Regions from separate parts of the Pseudomonas sp. S2_E01 genome, predicted to be linked through region 1. Evidence: riboswitches for the same ligand, from Rfam matches in the RefSeq annotation. Region 1 holds a riboswitch; the other holds the start of a gene.
The links. A riboswitch is a leader RNA that binds a small molecule or an ion and turns the genes downstream of it on or off. The one in region 1 is predicted to bind cobalamin.
Positions count from the first base shown of each region.

Region 2: another riboswitch for cobalamin. It lies ahead of AB4O36_RS12495 (ABC transporter substrate-binding protein); the one in region 1 lies ahead of AB4O36_RS10780 (CbtB domain-containing protein).

Region 1 covers NZ_CP162762.1:2,344,551-2,352,385, forward strand. The annotation lists gene AB4O36_RS10750 (fatty acid cis/trans isomerase) at 1-360, shown strand, start outside; gene AB4O36_RS10755 (acyltransferase family protein) at 563-1,597, shown strand; gene nfuA (Fe-S biogenesis protein NfuA) at 1,655-2,239, shown strand; gene cobM (precorrin-4 C(11)-methyltransferase) at 2,309-3,055, opposite strand; gene AB4O36_RS10770 (cobalamin biosynthesis protein) at 3,136-3,549, opposite strand; gene AB4O36_RS10775 (CbtA family protein) at 3,546-4,238, opposite strand; gene AB4O36_RS10780 (CbtB domain-containing protein) at 4,250-4,444, opposite strand; cobalamin riboswitch at 4,563-4,789, opposite strand; cobalamin riboswitch at 4,954-5,166, shown strand; gene cobW (cobalamin biosynthesis protein CobW) at 5,266-6,327, shown strand; gene cobN (cobaltochelatase subunit CobN) at 6,331-7,835, shown strand, end outside.
Region 2 covers NZ_CP162762.1:2,752,127-2,759,961, reverse strand. The annotation lists gene AB4O36_RS12505 (ABC transporter ATP-binding protein) at 86-850, opposite strand; gene AB4O36_RS12500 (FecCD family ABC transporter permease) at 847-1,851, opposite strand; gene AB4O36_RS12495 (ABC transporter substrate-binding protein) at 1,860-2,873, opposite strand; cobalamin riboswitch at 3,003-3,197, opposite strand; gene tspO (tryptophan-rich sensory protein TspO) at 3,310-3,753, shown strand; gene AB4O36_RS12485 (cupin domain-containing protein) at 3,876-4,373, shown strand; gene AB4O36_RS12480 (hypothetical protein) at 4,386-4,712, opposite strand; gene AB4O36_RS12475 (sn-glycerol-3-phosphate transporter) at 4,947-5,405, opposite strand; gene AB4O36_RS12470 (DMT family transporter) at 5,525-6,421, opposite strand; gene AB4O36_RS12465 (aminotransferase-like domain-containing protein) at 6,686-7,835, shown strand, end outside.

The DNA of each region.
Region 1 (7,835 bases):
AGCGGCAAGCGCGAGGTCTACAGCCTTCTGCGCAACCGCGCCCACAGCAACGTGGCGTTCCTGCTCGGCGAGTCGCTGCGCTACCAGCCGGGGCTGGATACGCTGACCATCTTCCCGGGCGTGCTCAGCAGCTACCCGAATTTCATCTTCAACATTCCTGCGGCCCAGGTGCCAGCGTTCGTAGAGGCCATGGAAAATGCCAAGGACGCCAATCGTTTCGAGAAAATCGTCGAACGTTGGGGGATCCGCCGCAGTCATCCGCAGTTCTGGTTCTATTTCCATGACCTGAGCCAGTACATCCACGAAACCGATCCGGTGGAAGAGGGCGTGCTGGACATGAATCGCTACGAGAATCTTTGATCGACCTTTGCCGGGGTGGCGGTGTCGGATTCCATACACACCGCCGATTCCTGTTGATGCAATGCTTCTTCTGTGGGAGCGGGCTTGCCCGCGAAGGCAGCGTGTCAGTCGCCACATACATTGACTGACACAGCGCCATCGCGAGCAAGCCCGCTCCCACAGAGGCAATGCAAGCAGGGGAAACAATTCCCGGAGAGCGTCGATGTTGATTTCCGTACAGGCACTGCGCGCCCTCGCGGCCTGGACCGTGGTCTGTCACCATTTCATGCAGATTTTCTTCGACTTCCAGGCCCGTGGGCCGATTGGACAGTTGTTCATCGACAAGGGCGCGGTGGGGGTCGATATCTTCTTCGTCATCAGTGGCCTGGTGATTTTCCTTTCCACCGAAGGCAAATCGCTGCCGCCCGGGCGTTTTCTGCTCTACAGGCTGTTTCGAATCGTGCCGGCCTATTGGCTGTACACGGTGCTGATGGCGTTGCTCGTTGTGTTCGCCCGGCCCTTATTGCCGGATCAGACGGTCGACTGGTCGCATTTCCTCTTGTCGTTGCTGTTCATTCCCACCCAAAACCCCGGCGGCTATGGGATTTATCCGACGCTCAATGTCGGCTGGACGCTCAATTACGAAATGCTGTTTTACGTGCTGTTTGCCTGGGCGCTGTTGTTCCGCCTGCAATGGCGGCTGCTGATCGTCGCGGCGCTGCTGTTTGCGGTTTGTGAGGCCTGGACCGGCTATGGCTGGATCAGCGAGTTTTACCGGTCGAGCATCGTGTATGAGTTCCTGTTGGGCATCGCCATCGGCATGATCTACCGCCGTGGGTGGATCAAGCCCGGCTTGTATCTGCCCCTCATGGGGATCGGTGGTGCGCTGCTGATCATTTACCACCTGCCGCCGCAACCACGCTTTCTCGCCTGGGGCTTGCCCAGTGCGGTGCTGGTGATGGCCTGCATGGTGTTGGAGCGCTTTTTCGAGAATCGCCGGCTGCTGAAATGGCTAGGGGATTGCTCCTACTCGGTGTATTTGATGCACGTGTTGGTATTGTCGGCAGGCGGCTTTATCGCGCAGCGCTACGGGGTAGACCCGTACTTGATGTTCATCGTATGCGTCGTTGCCATCGGCGCAGGGGCTTGGGCAAGTTATCAATGGGTGGAAAAGTGCAGCTATCGGTGGCTAAAACAGCGGATTGACGGTGAATCCGCCCGCCAAAGTCAGTCGGTTATTTCCCGACAAAAATACTAGGACTTTGTGCGGCGCGATGATTGGCGTAAACTGCGCCCAAGCCTGTGAGGAGTTTCCATGACTGCTATTACTATCACCGACGCCGCCCACGATTACCTGGCCGATCTGCTCTCCAAGCAGAACACTCCAGGCATCGGCATCCGCGTCTTCATCACCCAGCCCGGCACCCAATACGCCGAAACCTGCATTGCCTATTGCAAGCCGGGCGAGGAAAAACCCGAAGACACCGCATTGGGGCTGAAAAGCTTCACTGCCTACATCGACTCGTTCAGTGAAGCTTTCCTGGATGACGCGGTCGTCGACTACGCCACCGACCGTATGGGTGGCCAACTGACCATCAAGGCGCCAAACGCCAAAGTACCGATGGTCAACGCCGACAGCCCGATCAACGAGCGTATCAATTACTACCTGCAAACCGAGATCAATCCGGGGCTGGCCAGCCACGGCGGTCAGGTCAGCCTGATCGACGTGGTGGAGGACGGCATCGCCGTTCTGCAGTTCGGCGGCGGTTGCCAGGGCTGCGGCCAGGCCGACGTAACCTTGAAGGAGGGCATCGAGCGGACCTTGCTCGAGCGCATCCCCGAGCTCAAGGGCGTTCGCGACGTGACCGACCACACGCAGAAAGAAAACGCCTACTACTAAGGTGTTCGCTGCGACATGAAAAACGGCGCCCCGTGAGCGCCGTTTTTTTATGCGTCAAATTCGAGGGCCTCAAGGGCGATACAGATGCGCATGCCCAGCCCGATACAACGACGACTCACTGAACTGATCACTGCCCAGCACCCGCCCAACCAGAATCAACGCCGTGCGCCGAAACCCCTTGGCCTCAACCTTTGCGGCAATATCGTCGATCGTCCCCACTACCCAGTCCTGATCCGGCCAGGTTGCCCGGTGTATCACAGCAATCGGGCAATCGGCGCCGTAATGCGGCAGCAATTCAGCCAGGATTTTGCGCAAATGGTTGACGCCCAGATGAATCGCCATGGTCGCCCCGTGCTGCGCCAGACTGCCCAGCTCTTCACCGACCGGCATCGCGGTCTTATCGGCGTAACGGGTCAGGATCACACTCTGTGCTACGTCCGGCAGGGTCAGTTCTGCGCCCAGCAACGCGGCGCAGGCCGCCGTCGCAGTGACGCCGGGGACGACCTCGAATGGTATGCCCAGCTCGCGCAAATAGCGGATCTGCTCGCCAATCGCGCCATACAGGGACGGGTCGCCGGAATGCACCCGCGCCACGTCCTGGCCATTGGCATGGGCGGCCTTGATCAGTTCGATGATCTGCTCCAGGTGCAGTTCGGCGCTGTTGACCACCTGTTCGGCGCTATGGCCATCCAGCACGGCGGCTGGCACAAGGGAGCCGGCATAGATGATCACCGGACAGCTGCGGATCAGGCGCTGGCCTTTGACCGTGATCAGTTCCGGGTCGCCAGGACCTGCGCCAATGAAGTAGACGGTCATCGTCGTTTCCTGTCAAAAAAGGGTTGGGCAAGGCTTCAGATGAAGATTGCTCATGTTCAGGGGCGGGGATTATCGGGATTTTACGCTGCGCCGGCCAATGCCAGTGTCGCCTGGGCGTATTTTTGTCGTGAAATCAGCAAGGTCGCCGGTGCCTGAGTGAGTTGTTCGGCGAGGGCGAGGGCGGTGCTCTCGGCCACGCCGTAGCAGCCGGTGCGTTCGAAGGCGATCTGCGAACGGTGGCTTAAGCACGGCTCGTAGGGCGCCAGTTGTTCACTGCTGAAATACGTCAGCGGCAGGTTGAGTTGTGCAGCCAGTTCGATCAGGCCGGGCTCGTCACGTTTCAGGTCGATGCTGGCCAGGGCCTGTATTTGACGCAGTTCGATTTGATGAGCCTGGAGGACCTGGTCGAGCAAAGCGCGCAGCGTTTCGACCGGGCAGCCGCGCTGACAGCCCAGGCCGACCACCAGGGTCGGCGCTGTGCTTTCAATGATCATGCGTGGTTCTGACGACGGAACAGCCAGGCGCTGAGCAGGCCAAGGGCCAACCAAAACGCGACGTTAGTCAGTTGCGAAGCCATCTTGAATTGCGATTCCAACGCTTCTGGCGCGAGCATCGAATGCACCTCCGGCTGCGGTGCGCCGATCACATGCGGAACGGCGATGATCGCCACGCCCAGCAATTTCATCAGCCAATGGTGGCTGAACACGATCAGGGCAATGCCGACAGCGGTCGAAGCGGCGGTGCCGATCCACCACATTTGCCGTTGCGCGAGATCCGCCGCGGCGGTGCCCGGCAGTTCAGGGGGCAGGCCGAGGGTTGGCGCCAGCACGAAAGTGGCGTAGCCCGCCAGGCCCCAGAGCAGGCCCTGTGCAGTTTTGGTCGGTGCGCGCAGGGTGTAGAGGCCGGCGAGCATCAGTGCAAAACCGACGGCGACGACAAGGTTGCCACCGGTGGTCGACAGCACGCGCTGCCAGCCGTCTTCCGGCTCCCAGGCTTCGGTGTCGTGGCTGTGCGCGGCCGTGCCGGCAGCATGTTCATGCACTTCAACGGCGGCAGGCTCGGATTTCTCGTAGGTTTCGGCCTGCAAAATCAGCGGCGAAACCCAGAAACTTTGCAGCAGCGTGAGCAGAAGGGCGGCCAGCAGTCCGGAAAAACCTGCGGTTTGCGCGATACGCTTGATCATGTCGTCAGGTCTCAATGGCAAGGGAACGCGGCGCTGTGGCGGGTATCGTGGGCGGCGTTGTGGACCGCTTCGATGTGCGAGAAACCGGCGACGTAGACCAGGCACGCGCCCAGGATTGATGCGCAGACGGCGACGGTCAGGCGTTGGGTCAGGGTGGTTGTGTGGCTGCTGGCCGGTGCGTGGCTGGTGCTGCTGATGATCGACATGGCGCTTCCCTCTGTTCTGTCAGGGTGACGAGAGCGCATGCAGACACCCTGCGTAGCGTGCACGCAGAGGTTCAAACAGCGCCCGCCCACCGCGGGTTTGTTGTTTTCGTGATCGTATCGTCACTGTGTGTTGCGGGCCGGTCTCCGGGCTCGCGAGGGGCTTGGGCATCTGCCGAAACCTGCAAGAATCGCCTTCCCATGCCGATGATCGGCACAGTGGATCTGATTCTTCGCTCGCTTACCGTTGCGGGGGCAGCACCGGACTGACATGGGCTTGAGTAAAGCACATGATTCACCGGTTTCCCGTTTCACCCTGTGAAGGGCACCCGTAACAAGGCGTGTAGGAGAGCATGGGGCGGCTTTGCCGTCAATCGAGACCGGGTCGCGCCCATCGCGAGCAAGCCCGCTCCCACAGGGGACTGCGGACACCGGCCCATTGTGGGAGCGGGCTTGCCCGCGATGGCGTCCCGATTGCCGCCACAAGAATTTGACCCGCCCACAGACCATGCGTAGCCTTGTCGCTTCGAGGTTCTTCGCCATTGTCGAAGCTAAGAAGGGAACGCGGTCAATGCCGCGGCTGCCCCCGCAACTGTGAACGGTGATGTTCGCTGCCACGCCACTGCAAGCCCTGCACAATGGGTTCGCGGGAAGGCGCAGCGAATGCCGGGCCAACCGCCCGGCACACTGTCAGCCAGGAGACCTGCCTCGATCCAGATTCTCACTACAACCGGGCGGGGTGATCCGGTGGCGAAACTCTTGCGCGCACCGCTGTTGCAGCGCTTGTCGTCCCGTATGCCCGCCACCTTGCCAAAGGGCATCCGATGAAAACACTGGCCAAACTCCCCGTCACCATCGTCACCGGCTTTCTCGGCTCGGGCAAGACCACCTTGCTGCGCCACATGCTCGACAACGCCCAGGGCCGTCGTATCGCCGTAATCGTCAACGAGTTCGGCGAGCTGGGCATCGATGGCGAAATCCTCAAGCAGTGCTCCATCGGCTGCACCGAGGAAGAAGCCGTCGGTCGTGTCTTCGAACTGGCCAACGGCTGCCTGTGCTGCACCGTGCAGGAGGAGTTCTTCCCGGTGATGCGCGAACTGGTGGCGCGCCGGGGCGATCTCGACCACATCCTCATCGAAACCTCTGGCCTGGCACTGCCCAAGCCATTGGTGCAAGCCTTTCAGTGGCCGGAAATCCGCAGCGCCTGCACAGTCGACGCGGTGATCACCGTGGTCGACAGCCCGGCCGTCGCTGCCGGCACTTTCGCCGCGTTCCCGGATCAGGTCGACGCCCAGCGTAAACTCGACCCGAACCTGGACCACGAGTCGCCCCTGCACGAGCTGTTCGCCGACCAAATGGCCAGCGCCGACCTGGTGATTCTCAACAAGGCCGATCTGATCAACCCTGAAGACCTGGCCCGCGTGCGCCTGGAAGTCGCCGAAGAATTGCCGCCGGCGGTCAAGATCATCGAAGCCAGCAGCGGTCGCTTGCCGCTCGATGTGCTGATCGGCCTGGGTGCCGGTTCCGAAGAACACATCGACAGCCGTCACAGTCACCACGATCACCACCACGAAGGCGAGGACGATCACGATCACGACGCGTTCGACTCCATCTCCATCGAATTGCCCCAGGCCGACGAGAGCCTGTTGCTGGATGCGCTGACCCAGTTGGTGATCAAGCACGACATCCTGCGCGTCAAGGGCTTTGCGGCCATCCCCAACAAGCCCATGCGCCTGCTGATCCAAGGTGTGGGCACACGTTTCGACAAGCACTTCGACCGCCAGTGGGGCGCCGATGAAGCGCGCACCACACGCCTGGTGCTGATCGGCCAGGCGCTGGACGCCGTGCAACTCGAAGCGCAACTGCGCGCCGCGCTCAGCGTGTAACCCATGCACCTGCTCAGGACCCAGCCCGGCGGTTTCGTGTCGGATGACAACATTGCCGACCTTGGACAAACCCCCGCCGAGCTGGTGATCCTGTGCAGTGGCGACTCCAGCCTCGCCTTGCTCGCCGAGGCTGCGCAACAGTTACCCGACGATTACCCGAGCGTGCGCCTGGCCAATCCGATGCAGGTGCAGAATCACGCCTCGGTGGATTTGTACGTCGATGAAGTGTTGCGCCATGCCAAGGTGATCCTGATTTCACTGCACGGCGGCATCGCCTATTGGCGCTATGGCGTCGAGCAACTGATCGAGCTGTCCCGGCGCGGCGTGCAATTGATTCTGGTGCCCGGCGACGACCGCCCGGACCCCGAACTCAGCGACCTGAGCACGGTAGCGGTCGAAGAGCGTGACCGGCTCTGGCACTACCTGCGCCAGGGCGGCATGGCCAACGCCCTGGACCTGTTCCGCTGTTTGGCGAGTCGCTGGCTCGGTCGCGATTACACCTGGAGTGAACCCCAAGCCCTGCCGCGCACCGCGATCTATCACCCGAGCAAAAGCCCGGCTGTGCTCAGCGACTGGCAAGCCGACTGGGAGGCCGGGAAGCCAGTGGCGGCAGTGCTGTTTTACCGCTCGCACTTGCAGGCGGCGAACACGGGCTTCATCGATGTGTTCTGCCAGCGCTTGCAAGCGGCGGGGCTCAATCCCTTGCCGGTTGCGGTGGCCAGCCTGAAAGAGCCCGGTTGCCTGACGGTGGTCGAGGACTGGCTGGACCAGGTTGACGCGGCGGTGATCCTCAACACCACCGGCTTTGCTCAATCCAGCCCGGAAGCGCCCCACCTGCGTCCGTTTCGTCGCAATATCCCGGTGATCCAGGCCATCTGTGCCCAGGACAACGAGCCCGGCTGGCGTGACAGCGAGCAAGGGCTGGGCCCGCGTGACCTGGCGATGCACATTGCGCTGCCGGAGCTGGATGGACGCATCATCAGCCGCCCGATCAGTTTCAAGGACCTGGCCTGGCGCAGCGAACGCAGCCAGTCCGATGTGGTGTGCTACCGGGCATCGCCCGAGCGCATGGATTTTGTCGCTGAGCTGGCGTGGCGCTGGGTGGAACTTGCGCGGGTGCCCAATGGTGAGAAACGCATTGCCTTGATCCTCGCCAATTATCCGACCCGGGATGGGCGCATTGGCAACGGCGTCGGCCTCGATACGCCGGCCGCCGCCTTGAACATCCTTCGGGCGTTGCACGTGCAAGGTTACCCGCTGCCGGCCGAATTGCCGGACAGCGGCACCGCGTTGATCCAGCAATTGCTCGGTGGCGTGAGCAATGACCTCGACAATCTCGACCAGCGTCCGTGCCATCAGAGCCTCGCGCTGGATGACTACACGCGTCTGTTCGATGCCTTGCCCGAAGCCAATCGGCGGGCGGTGCTGGACCGCTGGGGCGAGCCGGAGCAAGACCCGATGTGCCGGGGCGGGCGAATGATGATCGCCGGGCTGCGCTTGGGCCTGAC
Region 2 (7,835 bases), 410 kb from region 1:
TCGTTGGCGTAGACGCTGGCGGCCTGATGCCCGGCGGTGGCTCTGACTCCATCGCGAGCGTGCTCGCTCCTGCATCAACGCTGCATCAGGTAGAGCGCAACCTCAGTATCTGCGCGCCATCGAACGGGTCGGTCAGGTAATGTGCCTGCACGCCAAAGGTGTCGAGCAACCGTTGCGGCGTCAGCACCTCAAGCGGTTTGCCGAGCGCCACTAACCGGCCGTGATCAAGCACCGCCAGGCGATCACACGTCAGCGCCTGATTGAGGTCATGCAGTGCAATCAATGTGGTGACAGGCAATGACTGCACCTCGCGAAGAATCGCCAGTTGATGCTGGATATCCAGATGATTGGTCGGCTCATCCAACAACAAGATCTGCGGCCGTTGGGCGAGGGCTCGGGCGATGTGTACGCGTTGGCGCTCGCCACCCGACAGGCTGCGCCAGGTGCGCTTGCTCAGGTGCGCGGCATCCACGTCATGCAACGCCTGGCGGACAATGGCGTCATCTTCGCTCGACCATGGGCTCAACGCTGACAGCCACGGTGTACGCCCCAACGCCACCGCATCAAATACCCGAATGGCCTCGTCGGTATCCGCCTGTTGCTCGACCACTGCCAACTGCTGCGCGATGCTGCGTCGCGACAGCTCGCCCAAGCGCTGGCCACCCAGGCGCACGTCTCCGGTCGCCGGTGCACGCAACCCGGCCAGCAACTTCAGCAGCGTCGATTTGCCCGATCCATTCGGGCCGACGATGCCCAGGGTTTCGCCCAACCGGACCTCAAGATCAATGTCATTGAGCAGTTCGGCGTCCCGCACGCGAAAGCCCAGGCCAGAGCAGCTCAAGACACTCATCGAGCATTCCTCCGACCAATCAGAATCAGCGCAAACACCGGTGCGCCAACCAGTGCGGTAATCACACCGACCGGAATCACCTGACCCTTGATCAAGGTTCGCGATAACACATCCGCTGCAATCAGGAACAACGCACCGCCCAAGGCGCTGGCCGGTAACAGCCGCGAATGCCCGGTGCCCAGCATCAGCCGAGCCGCATGGGGAATCACCAGCCCGACGAAGCCGATGGAGCCGACAATCGACACCATCACCGCCGTCACCAGCGCTGCGCAACCAATGAGCACCAACTGCACGCGCCGTACCGCAATGCCCAATGACGCCGCCGAGTCGACGCCAAAGGTAAACGCATCCAGCGCACGCCGATGCCATAAACACACGACCAGGCCAGCGACGGCCACCGGTACCGCCAGCCACACCGACGGCCAGCGCACACCACTGAGATTGCCCAGCAACCAGAACAGAATGCCGCGCGCCTGCTCGGAACTGGCGGACTTGGTGATCAGGAATGCGGTCATTGCATTGAATAGTTGCGACCCGGCAATGCCCGCCAGGATAATCTGCCCGGTCCCCCCCGACGTACCGCTGACTCGCGCCAGCAACACCACCAGCGCAAAGGCGGTCATGGCGCCGACAAAGGCCCCCGCCGACAACGTCAGCAAACCCGCGCCGACACCCAGCAACGCTACCAGGACGGCACCCGTCGAAGCACCCGCGCTGATGCCCAGCAGATAAGGTTCCGCCAACGGATTGCGCAACAAGGATTGCAAGATGACTCCGCACGTCGCCAGCCCGGCGCCGCAAGCGGCGGCCACCAGCGCGCGGGTCAGGCGGTAGTTCCAGACGATGCCTTCATCGATGGGGTTCAGCGCATAACCCGCGCCCCACAGTTTATTGGCCAGCACCTGGAGCACCACGAGCGGGTCGATGGGCGTTTCACCAATGGCAACACCCGCCAGCACCGCCAGCGACAGCATCCCCAGCGCAAGCAGTGTACGTATCAAGGTTGCAGTCATTTCGGTAGATCGTAACCGTCGATGGCCGTGGCCAGTTGCTCGAGGCCGTCGAACATCCGAGCGCTGGCCTGCAGGGCCATGGCGTCGACGATGATGATGCGGTTGTGTTTCACCGCGTCCATGTTGCGGGTGACCGGATCGCTGCGCAGGAAGGCCAGTTTTTTCTCATGGTCATCCGCCGGGAAGCGGCGACGGTCCATGCGTGCGATCACCAGGAAAGTCGGGTTGGCCTTGGCGATGGTTTCCCAGCCCGCGGTTGGCCATTCTTCATCGGAGTCCACCACGTTACGCACGCCCAGGGTGCTGAGCATGAAGTCCGGAATGCCCTTGTGCCCGGCCACAAACGGATCGACGTTCATGTCGGTGCTGGAAAACCACACCAGGGCACTGGCCTGTTTGACACCTTTTTGCTGGACCTTCGCCACGGAGGCGGCCAGCTTGGCTTTAAGCTCGGTGACCCACTGCTCGCCACGGTCCTGCACGTCGAAAATCTGTGCCAGTTGCTCGATGCTCTTGTAAATGGTGTCAATGCGAAACGGCTCCAGGCGCGTGCCGTCGGCGCCTACCCGATTGTCCTTGCCCTCGCAGTCGGACGGGAGCAGGTAGGTCGCGATCTTCAGTTCATGAAACTGTTCACGGGTGCCGACCGCGCCTTGTGGCCCGACCATCCATTCGAACTCCACGGTCACCAGTTCCGGACGCTTGCCGATCACGGCTTCAAAACTCGGCTCGTTGTTCGCCAGGCGTTCGACCTTGTCGTTTTGCGTCTTGTAAGCCGGCAGCACATCGTTGAACCACAGCGAAGTGGCGGCCACCTTGTTGCCCAGGCCCAAGGCATACAGCATCTCGGTGCCGGCCTGGCCAATCGTCACGGTGCGGGTTGGCGCGTGAGCAAAGGTGAGGGGAGTGCCGCAGTTGTCGATGGTCAGCGGGTACTGCGTCGGGGCGGCTTGTGCGAAGGCGCACAGGCCAAGGCTGGTGAACAGCGCAGTAAGGCGGGGCAACAGCATGGGGCAATCTCCATTTGAACCGTACTTGAAACGGGCGCGGTACGGGTCTGGAAACACACCATCGAACGCTGCTGTAAAAGCAGGGCAAGGCCGCTCGGCACGGATGTCCTCCCCGGACACCCCGCCGGTTAGTGATTTGTCTGGCCGGCAGGTCTCCTGACTGATGCGTCGTCGCCACGCTCCAGCCTTCCCGGATCAGGTCCAGTGACTATCGAGGAGCAGGCTCAGCACCTACAGTTGCGGGGGCAGTTTCGATTGACGCCCGTTGCGGCGTTTCGAATTCCCTATTAGTCCCGTTCGGGAACCGGCGGCGTATGGTAGTCGATCAGGCCGCCGAGGGGGAGCGTGGTTTTTTTCACCTTGTACGCCGTGAACTTTTAACGGGTCAGCACCCGTCCAAGTTCCAAATACACCGACACAGGGACCGATCATGACCATGACCTTCTTCATCTTCCTCCTGGCCTGCGCGGCGGCCGCCAGCACCGGTGTGCTGTTCAAGCCGGGCGAGTGGTACCAGTCGCTGGTCAAGCCAGGCTTCACGCCGCCCAACTGGTTGTTCCCGGTTGCCTGGACGATCATCTACCTTCTGCTCGCCTGGGCCGGCTACCGCTTGAGCCTGATCCCCGGCAGCCAGATCGTGTTGGCACTCTGGGCCGCGCAAATCGCGCTCAACACCTTGTGGACGCCGGTATTCTTCGGCGCGCATCACGTGTTGGCGGGGATGGTGATTCTGGTGGTGTTGTGGCTGGTGGTCGCGGCCATGGTCGTCATGGCCCTGCGCCTGGACCTGATTACCGGTTTGATCCTGTTTCCCTACCTCGCCTGGCTCTGTGTCGCCGCTGCGCTGAACTTCTCCATTCTGCGTAACAACCCTCGATAGTTTGTTACGCGGTGTAAGAACAGAAGTGCCCGGGACGTGATTTATCCGCGTCCCGGGCAAAAATTATCATCGCGTTCCAGTTCGCAGGCGGTGCGCCGCGACAGCTTTGAGGGAACGCACACATGAAAACCATTGGCTTACGCCACGCTCTCCACGCCTTGCTTCTCGCCGCGACGACCACCACCCTCTGCGCTCCCGCGAACGCCGAGGCGCTGGACAACAAGCAATTTTCGTCAATGCGCAGCGAAGATGTGCAATGGCAGGGTTTTCCCGCGTTCCCCGACGGCGCCAAACTGGCGGTGATCGTTGGCAACCCGAGTCAGTCGGGGCCTTATGTGGTCAGGGTCAAAGTACCGAACGGCTTGAAACTGATGCCGCATACCCACTCGGAAGATCGCATCTATACCGTCATTTCCGGCGTGTTCTATATCGGCCAGGGCAGCACCTTCGACGCCGACAAACTTGTGGCCTACGGGCCGGGCAGTGTGGTCGTGCTGCCGGCGAACACGCCGCACTTCCACTGGGCGAAGTCCGGTGAGTATGTGTCGCAGGTGTATGGGATCGGGCCTCTGGGGCTCAAGTACATCAATGACGCGGATGACCCGCGTCACGACAAGTAGCCCATTGGTGTGTCAGCTGAGCAACGAAAACCGCAGACGCGGCAGTTTAAAGGCCGTCACGCTGGATGGGGTGGACTCGCGACGTTGATCGACGATCATCTGGCCGATTTCCAAACCCAGCTCTGCAGCATCCTCACGGGTCACGAACCTCAGCGCCGGCGTCTCGCGCGCCTCCCGGATTTCCTGGCCGTCGTACCAGACCGAAACGGTCGTGGTGTGATGGCTCTGCAGGCTTTGGGCCTCGCGGGGTTCCACTTTGATGGGGCCAAACGTTTCGACGAGGATTTCGTAGCCCAGGTAAGTCGCTTGTTTGATTACGGCTGAAGGTTGTGCGGTCATTGCTGCTTTCCATAGCTCTACATCGGACAATGGAAGGCAAAATACTCGAAAATTGGCGCAATGCCAAACTGATATCATGACAAAATGATTACAGTCAATAACCGAGGAAATTGCTGGGTTTCAGGGGAGGGTGGGCTGACCGGTATCCGCATGGAGTGAACCGGCCCGTGGTACGCGCGCCACCCTGAGGCTCGCGGAAGGCTTGGCGCTTTGGAAATATCGGGCGCCCGATGGTCAGTACCGGTAACCCACATTAATCATGGCCGCAGCGCCACCCAGGATTACCAGCTCGGCACCGACCGGCCCGTAAAACGTGCCAATCGCCGGAACAAGTACCGGTGCAACGCCGTAGCGATTGAGTGGAATCCGGTCCTTGTATTTGCCTTTGTAGCCATGAACCAGACCGCCACTGAGCTTGGCGTACACCGGATACTCGTCAGCCACCCAACGATGCCCGTAATAACCGTAGTACGAGCGCTGGTCGAAGGAGTTGAGAAACGTCGCGCCTCCCCAAAGCGAGCCGTCTTCACGATTGCGTTCTACGCCGATCAGCTTTTGGCGGTTGTTGTGATCAGGATCGGGTTTCCAGTGTTTGGTGTAGGCGCTTGTCTGGAAGTACCAGGACTCTCCATCCATGGCGAAGGCACATGGGCTGATCAGGAGTGCGCCCAGGGTGAGCAGTAGAGGTTTCATCGATCACCATTTTTCGGCAGCAGGCGGGAATGCCGAACAAGCGTGCCATCGAAAACGGTGACCATCCGGTCGTTTGGTTTGCCGGACGTTTCGTTCGAAATGATTGGTCATACGCTGTTTTATTTCGAGAACCTTTTCGCACCCGCGACACACACAATGACCGCCAACGTCACTGCAATCATGCCAACGCTCACGTGTTCATGCAGTAGCCCGGCCGCCAGGGCCAGACCGAAAAAAGGTTGCAGTAATTGCAGCTGGCCCACGGCAGCGATGCCACCTTGGGCCAACCCGCGATACCAGAATACAAATCCGATCAACATGCTGAACAGTGATACATAACCCAGGCTGAACCACGCCGAAAGGCTGACACCGGTGAAGGAAGCGGGTGCACGCCACACGCTTAGTAACACCATGACCGGCAATGCCAGCACCAGGGCCCAGGAAATCACCTGCCAACCACCCAGCGTGCGTGACAGTTTTGCGCCCTCGGCGTAGCCCAGGCCGCAGGCGAAGACGGCCAGCAGCATGAGGATGTCGCCGGTGGGGTTGGCGCTCAGGCCTTGGGAGAGGGCGTAGCCGGAAACGAGCATGCTGCCCAATATCGAGAACAGCCAGAACGCCGGGCGTGGCCGTTCGCCTGTGCGAATGACGCCGAAAAGAGCGGTGGCCAGCGGCAGCAGGCCAATGAAGACAATGGAGTGCGCCGAGGTAACGTATTGCAGGGCCAGGGCGGTCAGCAGCGGGAAGCCGACCACCACGCCGAGCGCGACAATCAGCAGCGGTAGAAGTTGATGGCGCGTTGGGCGTTGTTGCTTGAGCAAGGTCAGCAGGCCCAGGGCGAGCAAGCCGGCGATAGTGGCGCGCAGGACCGTGAGAAAAACCGGGTCAAACTCCAGCACGGCGACCCGGGTAGCGGGCAGGGAGCCGCTGAAAATGAGCACGCCAATAAGGCCGTTCAGCCATCCACTGGCTGATTTCTCGCGGGGCTGGGTGCTGAGGTGAGTGGCTCGTTCCATGGCGTTCGCTCGGAGGTGGTTGGGTGGCAGGTGCCGTGGGTGCATCGTGGGCCGCGCCGGGCAGACAATCAAAAAATTGTCATGGATACACCGGCACGTCGTAGTGATCGTTCCTCGACGCGACCCACCCCTGCGCATACCGATACATCGCCGTGTGCGCCTGGCGGACGGGCATCTGTGGGACTGCAGCTGAGGTAGAGGCTGGACAGCGCCTGGCCTGAGCGAGTATCAAGACAATCTGCCAATTGTCCTGGATGTCCACCGATGCCTCGCTTGCGCTACAAGTCACTGGTCGACACCTACGCCGCCGACATTCGTTCGGGACGCCTGCCGCCGGGCACGCGTCTGCCGCCGCATCGCCAGTTGGCCGCCGAACACGGCCTGGCGCTGGTGACCGCCAGCAGGGTGTATGCCGAGCTGGAGGCCATGGGACTGGTCAGTGGCGAGACCGGTCGCGGCACCTTTGTGCGGGAGATGTCACTGCCCATGGGGCAGGGGGTGAGCCAACACGTAGTGGCCGTGGGGATGGCCGATCTCAACTTCAACTATCCGTCGCTGCCGGGACAGGCGGATCTATTGCGCGTGGCGTTGCGCCAGTTGGCATTGTCCGGGGACCTGGAAGCCCATCTGCGTTATCAACCCCATGGCGGTCGCTTGCATGAGCGCGCATCGATCGCCCGGCACCTGGTCTCACGAGGGGTAAGCGTAGAGGCCGAGCAAGTGTTGATCGTCAGCGGCGCCCAGCATGGCCTGGCGGTGACGATGATGGCGCTGCTCAAGCCAGGGGATGTGATTGCGGCGGATGCAGTGACCTACACCGGGTTCAAGGTGCTGGCGCAGTCACTGCATCTGGAGATTGTGCCGATACCGGTGTCGGACAATGGGCCGGATCTTCAGGCACTTGAGGTGTTGTGCCGCAGGCGCTCGGTGCGGGCGGTGTACACGATGCCGACCCTGCACAACCCTTGCGGTTGGGTGATGGATCTGGCGTGGCGCAATCGGTTGGTGGCGATTGCGCGGCAGAATGATCTCTTGATTATCGAAGACGCGGCCTATGCGTTTCTGGTGGAGAATGCGCCTTCACCGGTCTCACAACTGGCGCCGGAGCGGACGGTGTATGTATCGGGGTTTTCCAAGAATGTTGCCACCGGGTTGCGGGTGGGCTTTGTCGCGGCGCCGTTGGAACAGGTGCCGGCGTTAGAGCGAGCGATACGGGCGACGACCTGGAACACGCCCGGGGTGATGACAGCCATTGCCTGCGGATGGATTGACGATGGCACCGTCGCTCAACTGGAAGCGCAAAAACGTGCGGATGCGCAGGCTCGGCAGGCATTGGCCGCCGAACTATTGAGCGGTTTGCGCTGCATGACGCATCCATCCTCGTACTTTCTGTGGCTGCCGCTGGGCGAGGATG